DNA from 3 places in the Castellaniella sp. WN genome. Region 3 is predicted to be linked to each of the others. Evidence: predicted binding sites of a transcription regulator. Region 3 holds the regulator's gene; each other region holds the start of a gene.

Region 1 (6,474 bases), 1.9 Mb from region 3:
CAATGCACGGCTGGCGGAGATTCTGGGCTATTCCCAGGCCGAACTGGCCGGCGGTCTGCCCTTCGACCGAGTGTTCGTCGGCCCGGCCTACGAGGTCGCCCGGGCGCAGGCGTTGGAGCGGCTGGCCGGGCATACGGCCCGGACATGCTACGAGTGCGTGGCGCGGCGTCGCGACGGCGATCCGATAGAACTGGAAATTTTCGGCTCGCGGATGTATTTGCACGGCCGCCCGGCCCTGATCGGCATCATGTTCGACATCACCGAGCGCAAGCGCGCCGAGGCCACGGCGCGGCGAGCCGCCCTGGTCTACGCCCACACCAGCGAGGCCATGGTGGTGACCGACGCCAATGGCGTCATTCAGGACATCAACCCGGCCTTCACGGCGGTGACCGGCTACGGCGCCGAGGAAGTGGTCGGGCGCACCATGGCCGTGCTCAGCTCTGGACGCCATGACAAGGACTTCTACAGGGCGATGTGGGCCAGGCTGCAGGAGGCCGGCTGCTGGAGCGGCGACATCCATAACCGGCGCAAGTCGGGAGAGGAATACGTCGAGCGCCTGTCCATCAATACGTCCTACAACCAGGACGGCAGCGTCAATTGCCGCATTGGCCTGTTTTCCGATGTGACAGAGAAACGCCGCCGCGAGGCGTCGATCTGGCACCAGGCGCATTATGACCACCTGACCCAGTTGCCCAATCGCCAGATGTTCCAGGAGAATCTGCGGCGCGGCATCGAGCACTCCCGGGAGGGCGGGCTGCCGTTCGCCCTGGTGTTCCTGGACCTGGACTTGTTCAAGGATGTGAACGACACCTTGGGCCACGAAGCGGGCGATCAGCTGCTGCGCCTGGTGGCCCGGCGGCTGGGCGAGTGCGTCCGCAGTTCGGACATGGTGGCGCGGCTGGGCGGCGACGAGTTCACGCTCATCGTCCGGGACATCCGGAACCCGGACGATATCCTTCCCTTGTGCGACAAGGTGCTGGAGTCTCTGTCGCAGCCCTATGCGCTGGGCGGCAGCATCGCGCGGATTTCCGCCAGCATGGGGGTGGCCTTCTATCCGCGCGACGGCGGCGGTGAGAGCGAACTGCTGCGGGCCGCCGACCTGGCCATGTATGCCGCCAAGGAGCACGGCCGCAATCAGTGCCGCATCTATGAAGCCGGGATGCGGGGTCCGGCCGCCGCGCGTGCCGGACGTCAGTCCGGATAGGCCGTTTCCCCGTGTTCCGCGGCGTCCAGGCCCTGGCGTTCTTCGTCGGGCGTGGCCCGCAACCCCATCAGGCGATCCACCAGCAGGGCGCAGACCGCGGCGCTGGCCGCCGCCCATGCCAGGCTGACCAGGACGGCCTCGGCCTGCAGCCAGACCTGGCGCAGCAGCGCGCCCAGGCCCGCCGGACCGGAGCCGCCGAGGTCGGCGGAATAGAAGACGCCCGTCAGGATGGCGCCGACGATGCCGCCTACGGCGTGGATGCCGAAAACGTCGAAGGCATCGTCGATGCCCAGCCGGCGCTTCAGGCCGCTCACGCCCCAGAGCGCGGCCCAGGAAGCGAGTGCGCCGATGGCGATCGCCGCTCCCGGCGCGACCAGGCCGGCGGCCGGGGTGATGCCCACCAGTCCGGCGATGGCGCCGGAGGCCGCGCCCAGCAGCGAAGCCCGGCCCTTCAGGATCCGCTCCGCCAGCGCCCAGGCCAGCACGCCGCAGGCGGCGGCCAGCAAGGTGTTGGCCACGGCCAGAACGGCCTGTTCGTTGGCGGCCAGCGCCGATCCGCCGTTGAAGCCGAACCAGCCTACCCACAGCAGTGCGGCGCCGGTCAGGTTCAGCGGAAGGTTGTGAGGCGGCATGGCTTCCCGGCCGTACCCCAGTCGGGGGCCGACCCGCCACGCACCCACCAGGCCGGCCGCGCCCGCGCTGATGTGGACCACGGTGCCGCCTGCGAAGTCCAGGGCGCCGCGCAGATGCAGCCAGCCGTCACCGGCCCATACCATGTGCGCGATCGGCATGTAGCCCAGTGTGAACCACAGGCCGGCGAAGGCCAGCGCTGCGCCGAAGCGGGTGCGCTCGGCCATGCTGCCGGTGATCAGTCCGCAGGTGATGGCGGCGAACGTCGCCTGGAAGAGGGCGAACAGCAGTTCAGGGATCGTACCAAGCAGGGTCAGGGGCGCCGTATCCCCGGCCCGGTACAGGCCGGCCAGCCCCAGACGCGTCCATCCTCCCAGGCCGCCGAAGCCTTCGGTGAACACCAGGGAATAGCCGTAGGCGAACCACAGCACCGTGACCAGTGCGCAGACGCCCAGCGTCTGGGTCATGACGGACAGCGCGTGGCGCTTGCGCGCCAGGCCGCCGTAGAACAATGCCAGGCCCGGCACGCACATCAGCCAGACCAGCAGAGTCGAGGTCATGGTCCAGACCAGATCGCTCTTGTCCATCGGGAGCTCCTTTTCCAGTGGTGTCAAAGGGCGGATTCGCCGGTTTCACCGGTGCGGATGCGCACCACGTGCTCGAGGGGCGTGACGAAGATCTTGCCGTCGCCGATCTTGCCGGTGCGGGCCGCCTGGCACAGGCATTCCACCGCCATTTCGACCAGAGCATCGGGGACGGCGACCTGGATCTGCAGCTTGGGCAGGAAATCGACCTGGTATTCCGCCCCCCGGTAGAGTTCGGTGTGCCCCTTCTGCCGGCCGAATCCCTTGGCCTCCGTGACCGTCATGCCCTGGATGCCGGCGGCTTCCAGCGCGGCATGGGCCTCTTCCAGTTTGAAGGGCTTGATGAGTGCGGTGACGAGTTTCATGAATGCTCCTTTGCGGTGTGTTTGCATGGAGGATTCAAGCAAGAGGCGTGCCAGCTTCCGGACGATGCCCGATCCGGGGCGACGGCGGCGGCCGAAGGGAGGCGGCGGCGCCGGGCCCGCACCGCGCGGGTGCGGACCAGCCCCGAAATGGTGCAGTGATGGCGGGAAGCGGGGCGGGCGGATAGGCGCCGGGTTCTCTTGAAGACTGGTTTGTTGAAGACTGAAGGAGAGCGGTCCAGTGGTTCCTGTGCCGGATCCCTCGTGGTTTTGTGTCCAGTTGTTGAGTACGGGGGGAGGTGGCGGCCTGCCAGCCCAGGCGGCTTTTCCCAGGGGGACGCGCCCCGCGGGGGTGCCCGGCGAGTCCGGCGGTCCGGACATCAGTCATTACATGTCAGGGTTTACCCGTGATCCAGGATGGCTAGAATTGTAACCAAGCCGGTTGTAACAGACTGGTCCTCGAAGATGATCCGCCACTTCAATCACAGCGGAATTTTGTATAGGGAAGATCATGAACATGACGCGTAAAACGCTGACTCTGGCCGCCATGGTGGCATCGCTGAGCCTGCTGGGTGCTTGCTCCAAGAGCGATGACGCTTCGGCGCCGCCTCCCGCAGCTCCCGCGCCTTCGACGGCGCCGACGCCGGCTCCCGTGCCTCCCGTCACGCCCGCTCCTCAGGAACAGCAGAGCGCCCCGGCCGATCAGCAGTCCATGCAGGACAAGATCAAGGAATCCGCTGGAGCCGCCAAGGACAAGGCCGCCGAAGTCGGCCAAGCTGTATCCGACCAGGCCGGCGCGCTGGCTGAAAAAGCGGGCGATGCCGCCAACAGCGCCCGTGAATCCGTCAAGGAAGGCGCGGCCAAAGCGGATGCCGCCATCCAGGGCGCCGTCGGCAACTCGAACGGCGGCTCCAAGTAAGAGCGCCGGCTCCCGCCGGACGCCGGTCCGGCGGGGCGCGACAAATCCGCATCGTGCGCCCCCCGCGATCCGCCCTCTGCCTCTATAGTGGAGGAAGAGATGACGCGGGAGGAGCCGATGTCGCTTGCCGTTCTATCCAGCCGGACTCTGTTCGGGGTGCAGGTCCGACCCGTGCAGGTCGAAGTCCATGTGGGCAGCGGCCTGCCTTCTTTTTCCATCGTCGGCCTGCCGGGCGCGGGGGTGCGCGAGAGCCGTGAGCGGGTGCGCTCGGCGCTGCTCAGCGGCGGTTTTGAATTCCCGGCCGGGCGCATCACCGCGAATCTGGCGCCCGCCGATCTGCCCAAGGATTCCGGCCGCTTCGACCTGCCGATCGCGCTGGGCGTCCTGCTGGCCTCGGGGCAGGTCGCCGATGCACGGGGGCGGGCGCCCGATGTGCGGCATTATGTGCTGGCGGGCGAACTGTCGCTGACCGGCAGCATCGTGCCGGCGGATGCCGCGCTGGCAATCGCGCTCTCGGTCGTTCGCGATGATCCGCTGGCCGTGCTGATCATGGCCCCGGCGGCGGCCGGCGTGGCCGCCCGGGTGCCGGGCCTGCGCGTCCTGGCGGCTTCCGGCCTGGACGAGGTGGTGGCGCATTTCGCCGGCCGGGCGGAACTGCCCGTCGCCGAGCCGGTCCGCGACGAGCCGGCGGACGGGGTTCCGGCGCCGTGCCTGTCCGATGTTCGGGGACAGGCGGCGGCCCGTCGCGCCCTGGAACTGGCGGCAGCCGGTGGACATGGCCTGCTGCTCAGCGGCTGCCCAGGCGTGGGCAAGAGCATGCTGGCGCGGCGCCTGCCCGGCCTGCTGCCTCCCCTGAGTTCCGGACAGGCCCTGGAAGTCGCCGCCGTCCATGGACTGGCCCGGTCCCGACCGCCCCTGTCCCGGGTGCCGCCATTCAGAGCGCCCCATCACGGAGCATCCATGTCGGCGCTGGTGGGCGGTGGCGCTCGTCCCCGGCCTGGAGAAATCAGCCTGGCCCATCACGGTGTGCTGTTCCTGGACGAATTGCCGGAATTCGGCCGCCAGGCCCTTGAGGCCCTGCGCGAACCGCTGGAAACCGGCTGCATCACGATTGCCCGGGCCTCCGGCGGCTGTACATTCCCCGCCCGCTTCCAGTTCGTGGCCGCCATGAATCCCTGCCCGTGCGGCTGGTACGGACATCCCCATCCCCGGCGGCAATGCCGCTGTTCCCGGGAAGTCATCGCGCGCTACCGGGCACGGATCTCGGGGCCGCTGCTGGACCGGATCGACCTGCACGTCAGTCTGGGAGTGGAGGCCGCCTGGCTGGACGCGCCGCCGGGCGAGCCTTCGGCGCCTGTCCGGGATCGGGTAGTGGCCGCCCGCCACCGGCAACTCTCGCGGCAGGGCTGCCTGAATGCCGAACTGGATGGTGCGGCCCTGGACCGCCACGGCGGTCCGGACGCCGGGGGCCGGGCGTTGCTGGCGCGCGCCGCGGCGGCCTGGGGCTGGTCGGCGCGCGCCACGCGGCGGGCCCAGCGCGTGGCGCGGACCCTGGCCGATCTGGAGGGCGCCGGCCGGGTCGAGGCCGGGCACATGGCCCAGGCGATCCAGTACCGGCCCGATGGCGCCGTGTGAGCCGCGCCCGGACGGCCAGCCGTGGCGGTTAGAATGACGGTTTTCCCTTTCCGATTCCAGGAGGCCGCGATGATCGCCCCCAATCAATTGTTCGACGACTTCCAGAGGAACATGTCCGAATTCCTGGCCAGGACCCCGGCGGCCGACATCGAGCGCAACATGAAGGCTTTCATGACGCAGGCTTTCTCCCGCATGGACCTGGTCACCCGGGAAGAATTCGACATCCAGGCCGACCTGCTGGCCCGCGCGCTGGAACGCATCGAATCCCTGGAAGCTCGCGCCCAGGCCCTGGAGCAGGGCGGCGAATAGACAAGTCCTGGCAAATCACTCTATAATCAAGGGCTTTTCCCGATTTCCTCTGGGTTTGCTTCATCCCGGGGGATCCATCTTTTGGCCCGGATGTTCCCTGGGGGTTTTCAGGAACATCGCGGCGGAAGAGGGGGGGGGGAAAGCAGCAGGATTCGCGCGTGCAGGTTGCGCATGCCGGGTCCGAACATCCGCGAATGCCAGGTCTGACAAGTGCCCGGATCCCGGGCCACCTGGGTTTGCCAAGCCAACAGAGTATCGTCATGCCCAAGATGAAGAGCAAAAAAGGCGCTTCCAAGCGCTTCAAGGTGCGCGGCAGTGGTTCCATCAAGCGCGGCCAGGCTTTCAAGCGTCACATCCTGACCAAGAAAACCACGAAGAACAAACGTCAGCTGCGCGGTTCGGCCGCTGTCCATGAAACGAACGTCGCCTCCGTGAAGGCGATGCTGCCTTTCGCCTGATCGGAGATTACACATGCCTCGCGTCAAACGCGGCGTCACCGCTCGTGCACGCCATAAAAAAGTCATCAAGGCCGCCAAGGGTTACCGTGGCCGCCGCGGCAACGTATTCCGGATCGCCAAGCAGGCGGTCATGCGCGCCGGCCAGTATGCCTACCGCGACCGCCGCAACAAGAAGCGTACCTTCCGCGCCCTGTGGATCACCCGCATCAACGCGGGTTGCCGCGAACTGGGCGTAACCTACAGCGTCTTCATCGCCGGCCTGAAGAAGGCCTCGATCGAACTCGACCGCAAGGTCCTCGCCGACATGGCCGTGCACGACAAGGCGGGTTTCGCCGCCGTCGTGGCCCAGGCGAAATCCGCGCTGGCCGCCTGA
Region 2 (6,474 bases), 2.2 Mb from region 3:
GAAGCGCGTCGTGCTGGCTTCGGGCAATCCAGGCAAGCTGAGGGAATTTTCCGCCAGTCTGTCGGCGGCCGGCATCGAAATGGTGCCGCAAAGCGCGCTGGGCGTGCCCGAGGCCGACGAGCCCTTCCACACCTTCGTGGAGAACGCCCTGGCCAAGGCGCGCCATGCCAGCCGCGCGACGGGCCTGCCGGCGCTGGCCGACGATTCAGGCCTGTGCGTTCAGGCCCTGGACGGCGCGCCCGGCGTCCATTCGGCGCGCTATACCAAGACGCCGGACGGCGCGCGCTCGGACGCGGCCAACAATGCCCGGCTGGTGGCCGAGATGGCCGGCCGGACCGATCGGCGCGGCAGCTACGTCGCCGTCCTGGTCTACGTGCGCAGTGCCGACGACCCGCGCCCGATCGTGGTCGAGGGCTCCTGGGACGGCGAGGTCCTGGACGCCCCCCGGGGCGCCAACGGCTTCGGCTACGATCCGTACTTCTATCTGCCCGATCTGGGCATGACCGCTGCCGAACTGCCGCTGGAACAGAAGAACATCCTCAGCCATCGCGCACGCGCGCTGCGCGGCCTGCTGCGGGCGCTGCGCAACGAGTTCGGCCAGGATCAGGATCAGGATCGGGACCGGGAGCAGGGAATCCGATGAAGCGTCTGGTGCCCATCCCCACTCCCGGGCGCGAAGGCGACGGCCGTCCTGGCGTGCGCGGCAAGCCCGGCCTGTCGGCGCTGCCGCCGCTGTCGTTGTACGTGCATGTACCCTGGTGCGTGCACAAGTGCCCGTATTGCGACTTCAATTCGCACGAACGCGCCGGCGAACTGCCGGAAGAAGCATACCTGAGGGCCCTGGAGGCCGACCTGGAACAGGCCGTGCCGGATGTCTGGGGACGGCCGGTCTCGACGGTGTTCTTCGGCGGTGGCACGCCCAGTCTGCTGTCGGCCGAGGCGATCGACCGGATCATCGGCCTGTTCCGTGCCTACCTGAACCTGCCCCCCGGCGTGGAGATCACCCTGGAGGCCAATCCGGGCACGGCCGAGGCGGCCCGGTTCCAGGGCTATGCCCAGGCCGGCGTGAACCGGATTTCGCTGGGCATCCAGAGTTTCGATGACGGCAAGCTGCGCCGCCTGGGGCGCATCCACGACGCCGCCCAGGCGCGCGCGGCCATCGAAATGGCCCAGCGCGCCGTGGACCGGGTCAACCTGGACCTGATGTTCGCGCTGCCTGAACAGACCCTGGAAGCATGCGAACAGGACGTGCGCGAGGCTCTGGCCTTCGGCACGGGGCACCTGTCGCTGTACCATCTGACCCTGGAACCCAACACGGTCTTCGCCAAATACCCGCCCCGGGTGCCGGACGACGAACTGAGCGCGGCCATGCAGGACCGGGTGGCGGAGCTCGTTCAGGCCGCGGGTTTCGACCGCTACGAGGTCTCGGCCTACGCGCGGCCCCATCAGGCCTGTCAGCACAATCTGAACTACTGGCGCTTTGGCGATTACCTGGGGATCGGCCCCGGGGCGCATTCGAAGATTTCCTTCCAGGATCGCATCACGCGCCAGGCGCGGGCGCGCATGCCGGACGCCTGGATGCGGCTGGCGATCGAGGGTGCTGGCCGGCATGTGGTCGAGCGCCGCGAGCTGGGTCACGGCGACCTGGGCTTCGAGTTCATGCTCAATGCCCTGCGCTTGCGCGAAGGTGTCGAGGGCGGGCTGTTCATCGAACGCACCGGCTTGTCGCTGATGGCCATTCTGCCGGCCATGCGCCGCGCGGTGGATCGCGGCCTGCTCGAACCCGGCCTGGACCGCATCCGCGCCACGCCCCGGGGCTGGAGCTTCTTGAATGAGTTGCAGATGGAGTTTCTGGATGAGGCTGGACACTGAATAGTCCCTTGCGGACTATTCAGTGTCTGACGAATCCGAGCCGCTTGCAAGCGGCGAGGTGGAGGGCTGCCACGGTTTGAGATGTCCAGTGCCTGCCGATTCAATCAGTTTCCCAATTATGCACTCAGATGGTGCATTTATATTGGTCCGCACTGAAATGCGCACTAAAATAGTGCATTCATGCACCATTGCGGCCATCGTGCTGCCCGTGGGGCGGGCACCGCAGCCTGGAATCACGGTTTGAAAAAGTTGGCACGATCATTGCTAGAAAATCTGACGAAGCCTCGGGCTTTTCCCTTTGACGACATGATTTGGCGCAGGAGCTTTTATGTCCACCCCTGAAAACGTTGTGCAGATGATCGCCGAACGCGAAGTGGCGTTCGTGGATTGCCGTTTTACCGACACCCTGGGCCGGGAACACCACCTGACCGTTCCCGCCAGCCAGATGGACGAGGACCGGATGGAATCCGGCGTCGCCTTCGACGGTTCGTCTCTGCCGGGTTGGAAGGGCATCGAGGCGTCCGACATGATCCTGATCCCGGACGCCGGGACGGCCCGCCTGGATCCCTTCCGCGAGGAAACCACGCTGATCCTGACCTGCGACGTGGTCGAACCGTCGGACCTGAAGGGCTACGACCGCGATCCGCGCTCCCTGGCCCGCCGCGCCGAGGCCTATCTGAAGTCCAGCGGCCTGGGCGACACCGCCTACTTCGGCCCGGAACCCGAATTCTTCGTCTTCGACGGCGTGAGCTGGAACGCGGACATGAGCGGCAGTTTCGTCAAGATCGTATCCGACGAGGCCGCCTGGTCCAACGCCCATGATTCCAACGGCAACAACCTGGGCTACCGCCCGGCCGTCAAGGGCGGTTACGTGCCCGTGCCGCCGATCGATTCTTTCGCCGACATGCGCTCGGAAATGTGCCTGTTGATGGAACAGATGGGCGTGCCCGTCGAGGTCCATCACCACGAGGTCGGCAACTGCGGCCAGCTGGAAATCGGCACCCGCTTTTCCACGCTGGTGCAACGCGCCGACTGGACCCAGATCATGAAGTACGTGATCCGCAACGTGGCCCATGTCTACGGCAAGACCGCGACCTTCATGCCCAAGCCCGTGGTGGGCGACAACGGCTCGGGCATGCACGTCCATCAGTCCATCTGGAAGGACGGCCAGAACCTGTTCGCCGGCAACGGCTACGGCGGGCTGTCGGAATTCGCCCTGTACTACATCGGCGGCATCATCCATCACGCCCGCGCCCTGAACGCCATCACCAATCCGGGCACGAATTCCTACAAGCGCCTGGTGCCGCACTACGAGGCGCCGGTCAAACTCGCGTACTCCGCGCGCAACCGCTCGGCCTCCATCCGCATTCCCTATGTCAGCAATCCCAAGGCGCGCCGCGTCGAGTCGCGCTTCCCGGATCCGCTGGCCAATCCGTACCTGGCCTTCTCCGCCCTGATGATGGCGGGCCTGGACGGCGTCCAGAACAAGATCCACCCGGGCGACCCGGCCGACAAGAACCTGTACGACCTGCCGCCGGAAGAAGACGCCAAGATCCCGACGGTGTGCTCGTCGCTGGATCAGGCGTTGGAAGCTCTGGACCGCGACCGCGAGTTCCTGACGCGCGGCGGAGTCTTCAGCAACGACCTGCTGGACGCCTATCTGGACCTGAAGGCCAACGAGCTCGACCGTTTGCGCGTGACCCCGCACCCGGTCGAATTCGACATGTACTACACCTTGTGAAAAATGTCCCCGCGCAGCGCCTCCGGCTTGCTGTCCACCTCGCGGCCTGCATGCCGCCCGGATTCGCCAGGCGCTGACCAGTCCGCAGGGACTGCCCCGCGTCCAGGCTCATCCCCCGAGGGGGCGCCTTTTACCTTGGGGCGGCCCGGCGGCGGTAAAACGAGTCATGCGGTGGACACGTCCAGTCTCGACCTGCTGCGCACCGCCGTCCTGCTGCTGGACGAGTCCCACCGCATCCGTCACGCCAACGGCGCGGCGGAGGAATTGCTGGGCCAGTCCCGCCGCCAGTTGGCGGGGCAGCCCGCGCAGCCCTGGCTGGACGGCCGCGACAGCGTCCTGAAGACTCCGCTGCGAAGCCAGCCCTGGGCCTGGCTGATCGAAATCCCCGTTCATCAGGGCGGTCACCTGGACGATCTTCGGCAGGCCCGGGACAATCAGGCGGCGCAGCGCGAGACCCTGCGCAATCTGGCGCACGAGATCCGCAATCCCCTGGCAGGTCTGCGGGCCGCCGCCCAGTTGCTGGAAATGGAACTGCCGCGCGACGACCTGCGCGAATACACTCGGGTGATCGTGGCCGAAGCCGACCGGCTGGCCGGCCTGGTGAGCCGCCTGGCCTCGTCCGGCCAGCCGGCCGCCATGCCCAGCGTCTTCAACGTTCACGAACTGTGCGAACGCGTCCTGGCTTTGATCCGCCTGGAATTCGGCGAACGGATCCGTCTGGAGCGCGACTATGACGCTTCAGTGCCGGACATGCGCGCCGATCGCGATCAGTTGCTGCAGGCGCTGCTGAACGTGGCACGCAATGGCGCGCAGGCATTGGCCGAAACTCCGGGCCTGGACGCGCCCGCGCTCCATCTGAGCACCCGCATTTTGCACCAGCCCGTGCTGGCCGACGGCCAGCACCGCATGGGGCTGCGGATCGCAGTCGTCGACAATGGCCCGGGCGTGCCCGAGGCCTTGCGCGACAAGCTCTTTCATCCTCTTGTGACCGGTCGGGCGCAAGGTACCGGCCTGGGCCTGAGCCTGGCCCAGGAATGTCTGCAGCGGCAGGGCGGCCTGCTGGAATTCGATTCCGTCCCCGGCCGAACCGAATTCCGCCTGCTGTTGCCGCTGGAAGTCGCGTGAGCATGAGGCGGGAAGCGGCATGAACACGATCTGGATCCTGGACGATGAGCCTGGCATGCGCTGGGTGCTCGAAAAAGCGCTGGACAAGGCCGGCTGGCCGGTGCGCAGTTTCGCCGATGGCGTGGCGCTGAAGGAGGCGCTCGATGCGCTGGAGGATGCGGCGGATCCGCGCGCGCCGGCCGTGCTGGTGTCCGACATCCGCATGCCGGGGCCCGACGGCCTGACCGTGTTGGCCGCGGTGCGCGCCCGCCTGCCGGGCCTGCCCGTCATCATGATGACGGCCTATACCGACCTGGACACGACCGTCGCGGCCTTCGAGCAGGGCGCCTTCGACTACCTGGCCAAACCCTTCGACATCCAGTCGGCCGTGGAGTTGATCGGCCGCGCCGCCCAGTCCGCGCCTTCGCGCGCCGGAGCGGGCGCCGTCCCGGAGGCTCCCGCGGAGGCCGGGTTCGTGCTCGGCGAGGCGGAAATGGCGCCTTCGCAATCGCCCGCCATGCAGGACGTGTTCCGCGCCATCGGTCGCCTGTCCCAGTCCGGTGCGACTGTCCTCATCACAGGAGAATCCGGGACCGGCAAGGAGCTCGTGGCACGGGCCTTGCACCGGCACAGCCGCCGCGCCGCCGGCCCCTTTGTGGCTGTGAACGCGGCCGCGATCCCGCGCGATCTGCTGGAGGCGGAACTGTTCGGCCACGAGCGCGGCGCTTTCACCGGAGCGGTCCAGTCGCGCCGGGGGCGCTTCGAGGAGGCCGACGGCGGCACGCTGTTCCTGGACGAGATCGGCGACATGCCGGCCGAGCTGCAGACCCGTCTGTTGCGGGTGCTGGCCGAGGGCGCCTTCTACCGGGTGGGCGGCGCGCGGCCCGTCCAGGCGGACGTGCGCATCGTGGCCGCGACCCACCAGCCGCTGGAGGAGCGGGTGCGGGCGGGCCTGTTCCGCGCCGACCTGTTCCACCGTCTGAATGTCATCCGCCTGCGCCTGCCGCCCCTGCGGGAACGTCGCGAGGACATCGAGTCCTTGGCGCGGCACTTTCTGGCGCGCAGCGCGGCGGAACTCGGCGTGCCGGTGCGCCGGCCAGATCAGGCCGCGCTCGAGGCGCTGCGCCGGTTCGACTACCCAGGCAACATCCGCCAGTTGGAAAACGTCTGCCAGTGGCTGACGGTCATGGCGCCCAGCGCGGAAATTGGCGTCGAGGATCTGCCGCCCGAGATTCTGGGCGCCGATGCCGCCGGGACGTCCGGATCCGGCGTCGGCACCGGTCCGGGTGATGTGTCGCGCCGCGTCCCGGACCTGACGACCGCTTCGGCGGTCGCGGGAGGGGCCGCGCCACCGGTCCGGCCCGACTGGCGCGCCGGGTTGGAGACCGAGGCGCGGGACCGGCTGACCCGCCGCGAACCCTGCGTGATGGATACGCTGCGGCGGGACTTCGAGCGCACGCTGCTGCGGGCCGCGCTCGATCAGGCCGGCGGCCGCCGGGGAGAGGCCGCGCTGCGTCTGGGCATTGGCCGCAATACCTTGACCCGCAAGTGTCGGGAGTTGGGAATGAACAAGCCGGACGGCTCAGGCGGCGACTGAGGGCGCGCCGCGCAGGCTGGCCTGGGCCCGCCGGGCCATCAGGGCCTCGCGGTGGATGAAGGCCGCGATTTCCGGTGTGGCGGGACGGTGGTGCATGCCATAGGGCGTATCCCACTGGGCCAGCCGGCCTTCCCGCAGGATGCCGATCCGGTCCGCCACG
Region 3 (6,474 bases):
GACCGAAAGCCTGCTGTGGGCCGGCCTCGGCGCGCTGGCCGGGCTGGCGCTGGGGATCCTGGGCCGGGTCCTGCGCATCCCCGACCGGCTCGCGCGCGGGCGTGGAGGTCGGGGCGGCGGCCACGGCGGCGGGGGCGGTTTCGGCGGAGGGTTCGGAGGCGGCGGAGGATTCGGAGGCGGATCCTCCGGCGGCGGGGGCGGTGGTGGTGGTGGTGGCCGCGGGGGCGGCGGCGGCGCATCCGGCAGCTGGTAGCCAGCGGAACCGCGACGCGCTGGCGCGCCCGGCCGATCCGGAAGCGGTCGCCGAAACCCCGGCTACAGCGCGGCGAACAGCGCCTGGGCCATGGCGCCGACCAGAGCCTCGCGCCGGGCGTCGGGCGCCGGATCCTCGCCGATCGAGGACCAGTCCGGATGGCCACGGACCTCGTCCAACATGCGCTGCACGTCCGGCGGCAGGTGCCGCAGGGGTTCGGGCGAGGTTTCAGGCACCGGTTCCACGCCCTCGCGCGTGTCCTGCGCGCCGGCATCCGCCGCCGGCTCAGCCGGCTCGGGCTCGGGCGGCGCCATCCGCGCCAGCAGGTCGCCGTCGATGGGCCGCATGGCCGCATGGCCCCGGCATTCCAGCGCCCGCACCAGGGCCAGCTGGCGCAGCCCCAGCAGGTGCAGCACCGGATCGTCCACCGTCATTTCCGTGTTGCCCGCCAACCGGCCCACCAGGCGTTTGCCCCATTGGCTGGCGCCCTGCCAGGCGCCGCCGATGGCGGCCCCCAGCAGCGCGGCGGTTCCCAGGCTCAGGCCCCCGGTCAGCACGTCGATGGTGGCTCCCGCCATGGCTCCGGTGGCCAAGCCCTTGCCGACCTGGATGCCGAACGTGCGCAGGGCCTGGGGATTGAACAAGTCCATCCCCCAGCGCTCGCCCTCCAGCGGCAGAGGATGGTGGGGAAAGGTCGTCTTGCTGAAGCGGTAGCGTTTCAGCAGCGCGTGCACGCATTCCTGTTCCCGGTCGCGGGTGCGCTTGCGCAGCCCCAGGGTGATCGCGGCCATGTCGGTCGGATCCTGGGAACAGGGCAGTCGCAGGGCGGCGGCGTCCACCAGCAGCTCGGCGATCAGGCGCGTGGCGTCCTGCAGCCGGCGCAGGCGCTGCTGGCCCAGGTCCGCGCGCAGGGTCTGCAGGGCGGTCGCATGCTGGTCCAGCATCAGGGCCAGGCGGTCCAGCAGCTGGCCTTCGCCGTCCAGCGCGGGCGCCACGGTATCGAAATCCACCGTGGCGTGCAGCCCCAGGCGAGCCAGCGCGTCGCGCCAGGCCGCCGTGTCCGAGAGCGGCGTGCGGGTGAAGTTCAGCACCGGCAGGATGGGGCGTCCGCAGGCGGCCAGCAGCATCAGTTCGTCGCGATGTTTGGGCAGGACCGGATCTCGGGTGTCGATGACGTACAGGGCGGCGTCGGTTTCCAGCACCGTGGCCAGGACGCGGCATTCCTGCTCGAACCGGCCGGCGGCTTCGGGACTGTCGAGCAGCGCGCGGATACGTTCCGGGCCATCGTGCCTTTCCTGAGGCGGGGACAGCTGGTCCAGGTAGTCCAGGACACCCATGGCGTCCTCCAGCCCGGGGGTATCGCGCAGCACCAGGATGGCCTGGCCGGTCCCGGTCAGCAACTGGGCGCTTTCGACGTGACGGGTGGTGCCGGGGCGGTCCGCGACCTCGCCGAAAGACTCGTCGCGCAGCAGCGTGCGCAGCAGCGAGGTCTTGCCGGTATTGGTATGGCCGACGACCGCCAGGTCGATGGGATTCGAGACGTCAGTCATGGCGGAGACTTCCGATGTGTTCGAGCCAGCCGTCCAGGCTGGGAATCCGGGATACGGCCTGTTGCGACAGAGCGTCCTGCCAGGCCCGCAAGCGTTGGGGCGTGCCCCCCAGGCACAGGGCGCGCAGATCGGGACAGGAACGGCGCAGTTCGTCCAGCCAGGCGGCGGCGCCCCGGTCCGGAGTCAGGCGCGCGTCGCAGACGAACAGCAGGTACGCGGGCGGCACGTGCAGCAGCGCGCGGATGCGGGCGCGGTCATCCCGGCTGTCGCAGCGGCCGAGATCCACCACATCGGCCGGCAGACCCGCCGGGGGCCAGTCCAGGTCGGGCCCCAGCTCGTAGGCCAGCACCGCGGCCCGGCCGTCGGCGGCCTCCACCGGAGCGGCGGGGCCGACCGGACTACCGGCGGCCGGCGCTGGGCGGTCGATGCCCAGGCTGGCGTGGGTGGGCAGCAGCCGTTCGCGCAAGTCCAGCCAGCCCGGGAGGCCCGGATCCACGGACAGTCCGGCCAGGCGGCGCCGCAGGTGCAGCATACAGGCGAACAGCGCCAGCAGCCGCGGCAGCAGCCCCCAGACAACGACGCAGCCGATCAGCCACAGGGACCAGTCGGCCTGGACGCCGGCGGCCAGCGGCCGCGGACCCAGACTGGCGGCGATCTGGGCATCGTCCGGTGCCGGAAAGCCCAGCAGCCCGGGCACGCTGCCCAGCGCCCGCGTCACGCCGACGAAGGTATCCGGCGACAGCAGGGTGGTTTCCCAATGGAAAGTATAGTGGCGCGCGCTCAGCAGCAGGAGCAGCGTGGCCACCGCCCCCAGGAAGGCGGCCGTCCAGGCCCCATGGCTGATCAGCCCGATCGCGGTCTTCCAGGCCCGCGCGCGGCCCAGCAGGGAAAGGAAGGCCTGGGCCGCGAGAGCGGCGTCCGGCCCCCGGACCAGGCGCCGGGTCAGCCAGAGCCACAGGCGCGACAAGGCCGTCGAATCGGGCAACCCCGGCAGCCAGCCGGCCAGCCAGATCAGGAAGGTGAGCGTGTGCAGTCCCAGCAGCCCCAGCAGGGCCAGCGCCAGATTGACCTGCCCCTGCCCCAGGACGGCGGCGGCGGTGCCGATGCCCGCCAGGCCGGCGCACAGCCAGAGGGCGGCCAGCGCCCAGCGGGCGCCGACGGACCATTGGATCAGACGGTCATGCAGTTCGCCGTGTTCGGCCAGCCAGGCGGCCCGCGCCAGGATGCGATCCCCCAGGTCGGCCGGCCGGCGCAAGGCGGCCTGGCAGGCGGCGCGGTCCTCCAGTGGCCCCCAGTGCGCTTCCCGCAAGCGCACGGCCTCGGCCTGCCAGTACTGGAGCAGCGGGCCGGCGTGGCGGGAGTCGGCGGTGGACGGGCGATTCCGCATGGAGAAACGAGCGGGTGAAAACAGGATGATACCGAGTTTTACCGGGCCCGGGCGCGCGATCCTCAGGCGCCCGCGGGCCCGCGGGCCTTGCGCACGCTGGCGGGAGGCACGCCCATGGCTTCGCGGTACTTGGCCACGGTCCGCCGCGCGATCACCACGTCCCGGTCGGCCAGCATCCGCGCCAGCCGCATGTCGGACAAGGGCTTGCCGGCCGGCTCCGACTCCAGCATCGCGCGCATCAGCGCCTGCACCGCCGACGCCGAGGTCTCCTCGCCCGAGCGGGTCTGCACCACCGTGCCGAAGAAAAACTTCAGCTCGTGCACGCCCCAGGGCGTCTGCGCATATTTCAGACGCGTGGCGCGCGAAATCGTCGATTCATGGAGTTCCAGCGCCTGGGCGACTTCCCGCAGGGTGAGCGGCCGCAGCGCCGCGACGCCGGATTCCAGGAACGCCCGCTGATGCCGCGCGATGTATTCCGCCACCCGCAGGATCGTCTGCCGGCGCTGGTCCAGGTTGTGGATCAGGCTGCGGGCCTGGCGCATCCGATCCCGCAGGTCGGGGGACAATTCCTGGCCCGCCAGGCTGTCCGCCAGTTCGGGGTTCAGGCGCACGCGCGGCTCGATGGCGGGGTTGAGACTGACCCGCCAGCCGTCCGCCGCCCGATGGAACAGCACGTCCGGCACGATGTAATGGACGGGGTCGGCCTGCCAGGCGCCCGCCGGCCGGGGATCCAGGCGCCGCAGCGCCCGGTGGGCGGTGTCCAGCAGCGCGCGGTCGCAGCCCAGCGCCTCGCAAAGGCGACCCCAGCGGCCCGCGCCCAGGTCCTCCAGATGATCCGTCAGGCGGCGGGCGCAGGCCAGCACGTCCGCAGGCCACTCGTCGGCACGCGCGCACAGTTGCAGCCGCAGGCATTCGGACAGGTTACGCGCGCCCACCCCCGCGGGATCGAAGGACTGCAGCAAGCGCAGCGCCGTACGCCATTCCTCGTCCTCGACTTCCAGCTCCGGCGGCAGGCTCGCGGACAGCGACACCGGATCGAATTCCAGGTAACCGCGCTCGTCGAGCTCGCCCATCAGCCGCACCACCAGCAGGCGGTCGCGCTCCGTGGCGCGGGTCGCGTGCAACTGCTGCAGCAGATGGTCGATCAGACTGGGGGGCTGGCCCGGCTCCGGCAGATCGTCGGGCAGGACGGCGCGCGCGGGCTGCGACCACAAGCGGTCCAGCCGCTCGGCCTGGGCCGCCGATTCCGGTTCCGGATCGACGGCCTCGAGCAGCGGATTGTCGGCCAGCGCCTGGGCGATCTCCTGATCCAGCTCCTGGGACGAGCATTGCAACAGGGCCAGCGCCTGGCGCAACTGCGGCGTCAGCGTCAGATGCTGATGCTGGCCCAGTTCCAGGGACGGTTGCGCGCGCATGTTCTATCTAGGGCATGTTCAATCTAAAATACAGCCATGAAACCGGAACGAAACGAATCCTCCAGCCGTCGGGACCATGCCTTGCTGCGCAGGATCCTGCTCAAGCTCACAGCCACCTCCAGGATCCTCGCGGCCGCCCTGGTCGTGGTGGTCGCCCTGCTCTGGTATGACGCGCTGAACCGGCTGCTGGCTTTCGGCAACGGCATCGATTATGCCGGAAACCACATCGTGGGGGCGGAAGCCACCGCTCTGCTGCAGCGCTACAACCCCTACTTCTGGGGCGCGCTGGTGGCGTTCGGCTCCCTGCTGCTGGCCTACCTGACCTGGCTGACCGTGCGCGCGATCCTGGCGCGCGCCCGCTTGCGGCCTGTCGATCCCGCCTCCTTCCAGCAACTGGCCGACCATCTGTCCGGCGCCACGCTGGACGTGCTGCTGTGGGCCTGGCAGACTCGCGACGAACCCCTGCGCGTGGGCGACCTGATGCTCACCCGGACCGAGCTGTCCGCCGGCCGCGCCGGCCGCTTGCACCGCGCGGCCGAACAGCTCGCCGTCCTGGAAAACGCCCGTCAGCGGCAATGACCGGAAGGGAGCGCCCCGCTCCGGCGCAGACCCGCGGACGAGACCGGCATCCGGCCGTATTCCCATGAAATCCTTGCCAAGCGGCGGAAAATATGTTTGACTTCCACTTATGAACCCCACGCGCGCCACCTCCCGTGACTTCCCGCAGCTCTCCGCTGCCGGGCGCGCGCGTCCGTCGTTCTCCCTCTCCCTGTCGGGTCTACTGCTGCTAGCGATCGGTTGCCGGGCCTAGCGCCGCGTGGCAGTTCGGCAACCTGTTTCGCCACATCCTCGCATTTCCGCGTCCGTGATCCGGATGCAACCGCCCAGACAGGTACCGACATGATCAAGAATCCCGCCGACAAATACGTTCCGTTCGCCCCGTTCACGCGCGACTTCACTGAGCGCACCTGGCCCAGCCGACGCATCTCCGCCCCCCCGATCTGGATGAGCACCGACCTGCGCGACGGCAACCAGGCGCTGATCGAACCCATGAGCGTGGAGCGCAAGCTGCGCTTCTTCGAACAACTGATCAAGATCGGCTTCAAGGAAATCGAAGTCGGCTTCCCGTCCGCGTCCCAGACCGACTTCGACTTCGTGCGCAAGCTGGTCGATGAAAAGCGCATCCCCGACGACGTCACCATCATCGCCCTGACCCAGGCCCGCGAGGACCTGATCCAGCGCACGGTCGAGGCCTGCGCGGGCGCCAAGCACGCCATCATCCACCTGTACAACGCCTGCGCGCCGGCCTTCCGCAAGATCGTCTTCCGCATGAGCCGCGACGAAGTCCGCGCCATCGCCATCGAGGGCACCCGGATCGTCAAGGCCGAGGTCGCCAAGCATCCGGAAACCCACTGGCGCTACGAATATTCGCCGGAAGTCTTCAGCACCACCGAGCCCGATTTCGCGCTGGAAGTCTGCAACGCCGTGGTCGACACCTGGCAACCGACCGTCCAGGACAAGATCATCCTGAACTTGCCGGCCACGATCGAGGCCACCACCCCCAACCTGTACGCCGACCAGATCGAATGGATGCACACCCATCTGGCCCAGCGCGACAGGATCGTCCTCAGCGTCCACCCCCACAACGACCGGGGCACGGCCGTGGCCGCCGCCGAATTCGCCGTCATGGCCGGCGCCGACCGCATCGAAGGTTGCCTGTTCGGCAACGGCGAGCGCACCGGCAATGTGGATCTGGTCACCCTGGCGCTGAACCTGTACACCCAGGGCATCCACCCGGGCCTGGACTTCTCCGACATCGACGAAGTCCGCCGCTGTGTCGAGTACTGCAACCAGTTGCCCGTGCACCCG

Evidence for each region. The regulator sigma-54, encoded in region 3, starts transcription at its own class of promoters, with help from an activator protein. The targets are predictions, from matches to a motif close to TGGCANGNAANCTGCTTT.
Region 1: a site for sigma-54 is predicted at 2,819-2,836, ahead of ACTPOE_RS04130 (P-II family nitrogen regulator). Genes of this name have one in related genera too.
Region 2: a site for sigma-54 is predicted at 2,123-2,140, ahead of glnA (type I glutamate--ammonia ligase). Genes of this name have one in related genera too.

What each region holds. Positions count from the first base shown of each region.
Region 1 covers NZ_JBTKZC010000001.1:899,748-906,221, reverse strand. Annotated here, with positions in the region: gene ACTPOE_RS04140 (diguanylate cyclase domain-containing protein) at 1-1,204, shown strand, start outside; gene ACTPOE_RS04135 (ammonium transporter) at 1,192-2,421, opposite strand; gene ACTPOE_RS04130 (P-II family nitrogen regulator) at 2,445-2,783, opposite strand; gene ACTPOE_RS04125 (hypothetical protein) at 3,292-3,699, shown strand; gene ACTPOE_RS04120 (YifB family Mg chelatase-like AAA ATPase) at 3,817-5,334, shown strand; gene ACTPOE_RS04115 (accessory factor UbiK family protein) at 5,404-5,643, shown strand; gene rpmI (50S ribosomal protein L35) at 5,904-6,101, shown strand; gene rplT (50S ribosomal protein L20) at 6,115-6,474, shown strand.
Region 2 covers NZ_JBTKZC010000001.1:598,563-605,036, forward strand. Annotated here, with positions in the region: gene rdgB (RdgB/HAM1 family non-canonical purine NTP pyrophosphatase) at 1-643, shown strand, start outside; gene hemW (radical SAM family heme chaperone HemW) at 640-1,872, shown strand; gene glnA (type I glutamate--ammonia ligase) at 2,201-3,613, shown strand; gene glnL (nitrogen regulation protein NR(II)) at 3,785-4,738, shown strand; gene ntrC (nitrogen regulation protein NR(I)) at 4,758-6,314, shown strand; gene ACTPOE_RS02770 (ABC transporter ATP-binding protein) at 6,300-6,474, opposite strand, start outside.
Region 3 covers NZ_JBTKZC010000001.1:2,836,764-2,843,237, forward strand. Annotated here, with positions in the region: gene ACTPOE_RS13370 (TPM domain-containing protein) at 1-253, shown strand, start outside; gene ACTPOE_RS13375 (GTPase/DUF3482 domain-containing protein) at 316-1,803, opposite strand; gene ACTPOE_RS13380 (DUF2868 domain-containing protein) at 1,796-3,190, opposite strand; gene rpoN (RNA polymerase factor sigma-54) at 3,253-4,605, opposite strand; gene ACTPOE_RS13390 (hypothetical protein) at 4,642-5,184, shown strand; gene leuA (2-isopropylmalate synthase) at 5,506-6,474, shown strand, end outside.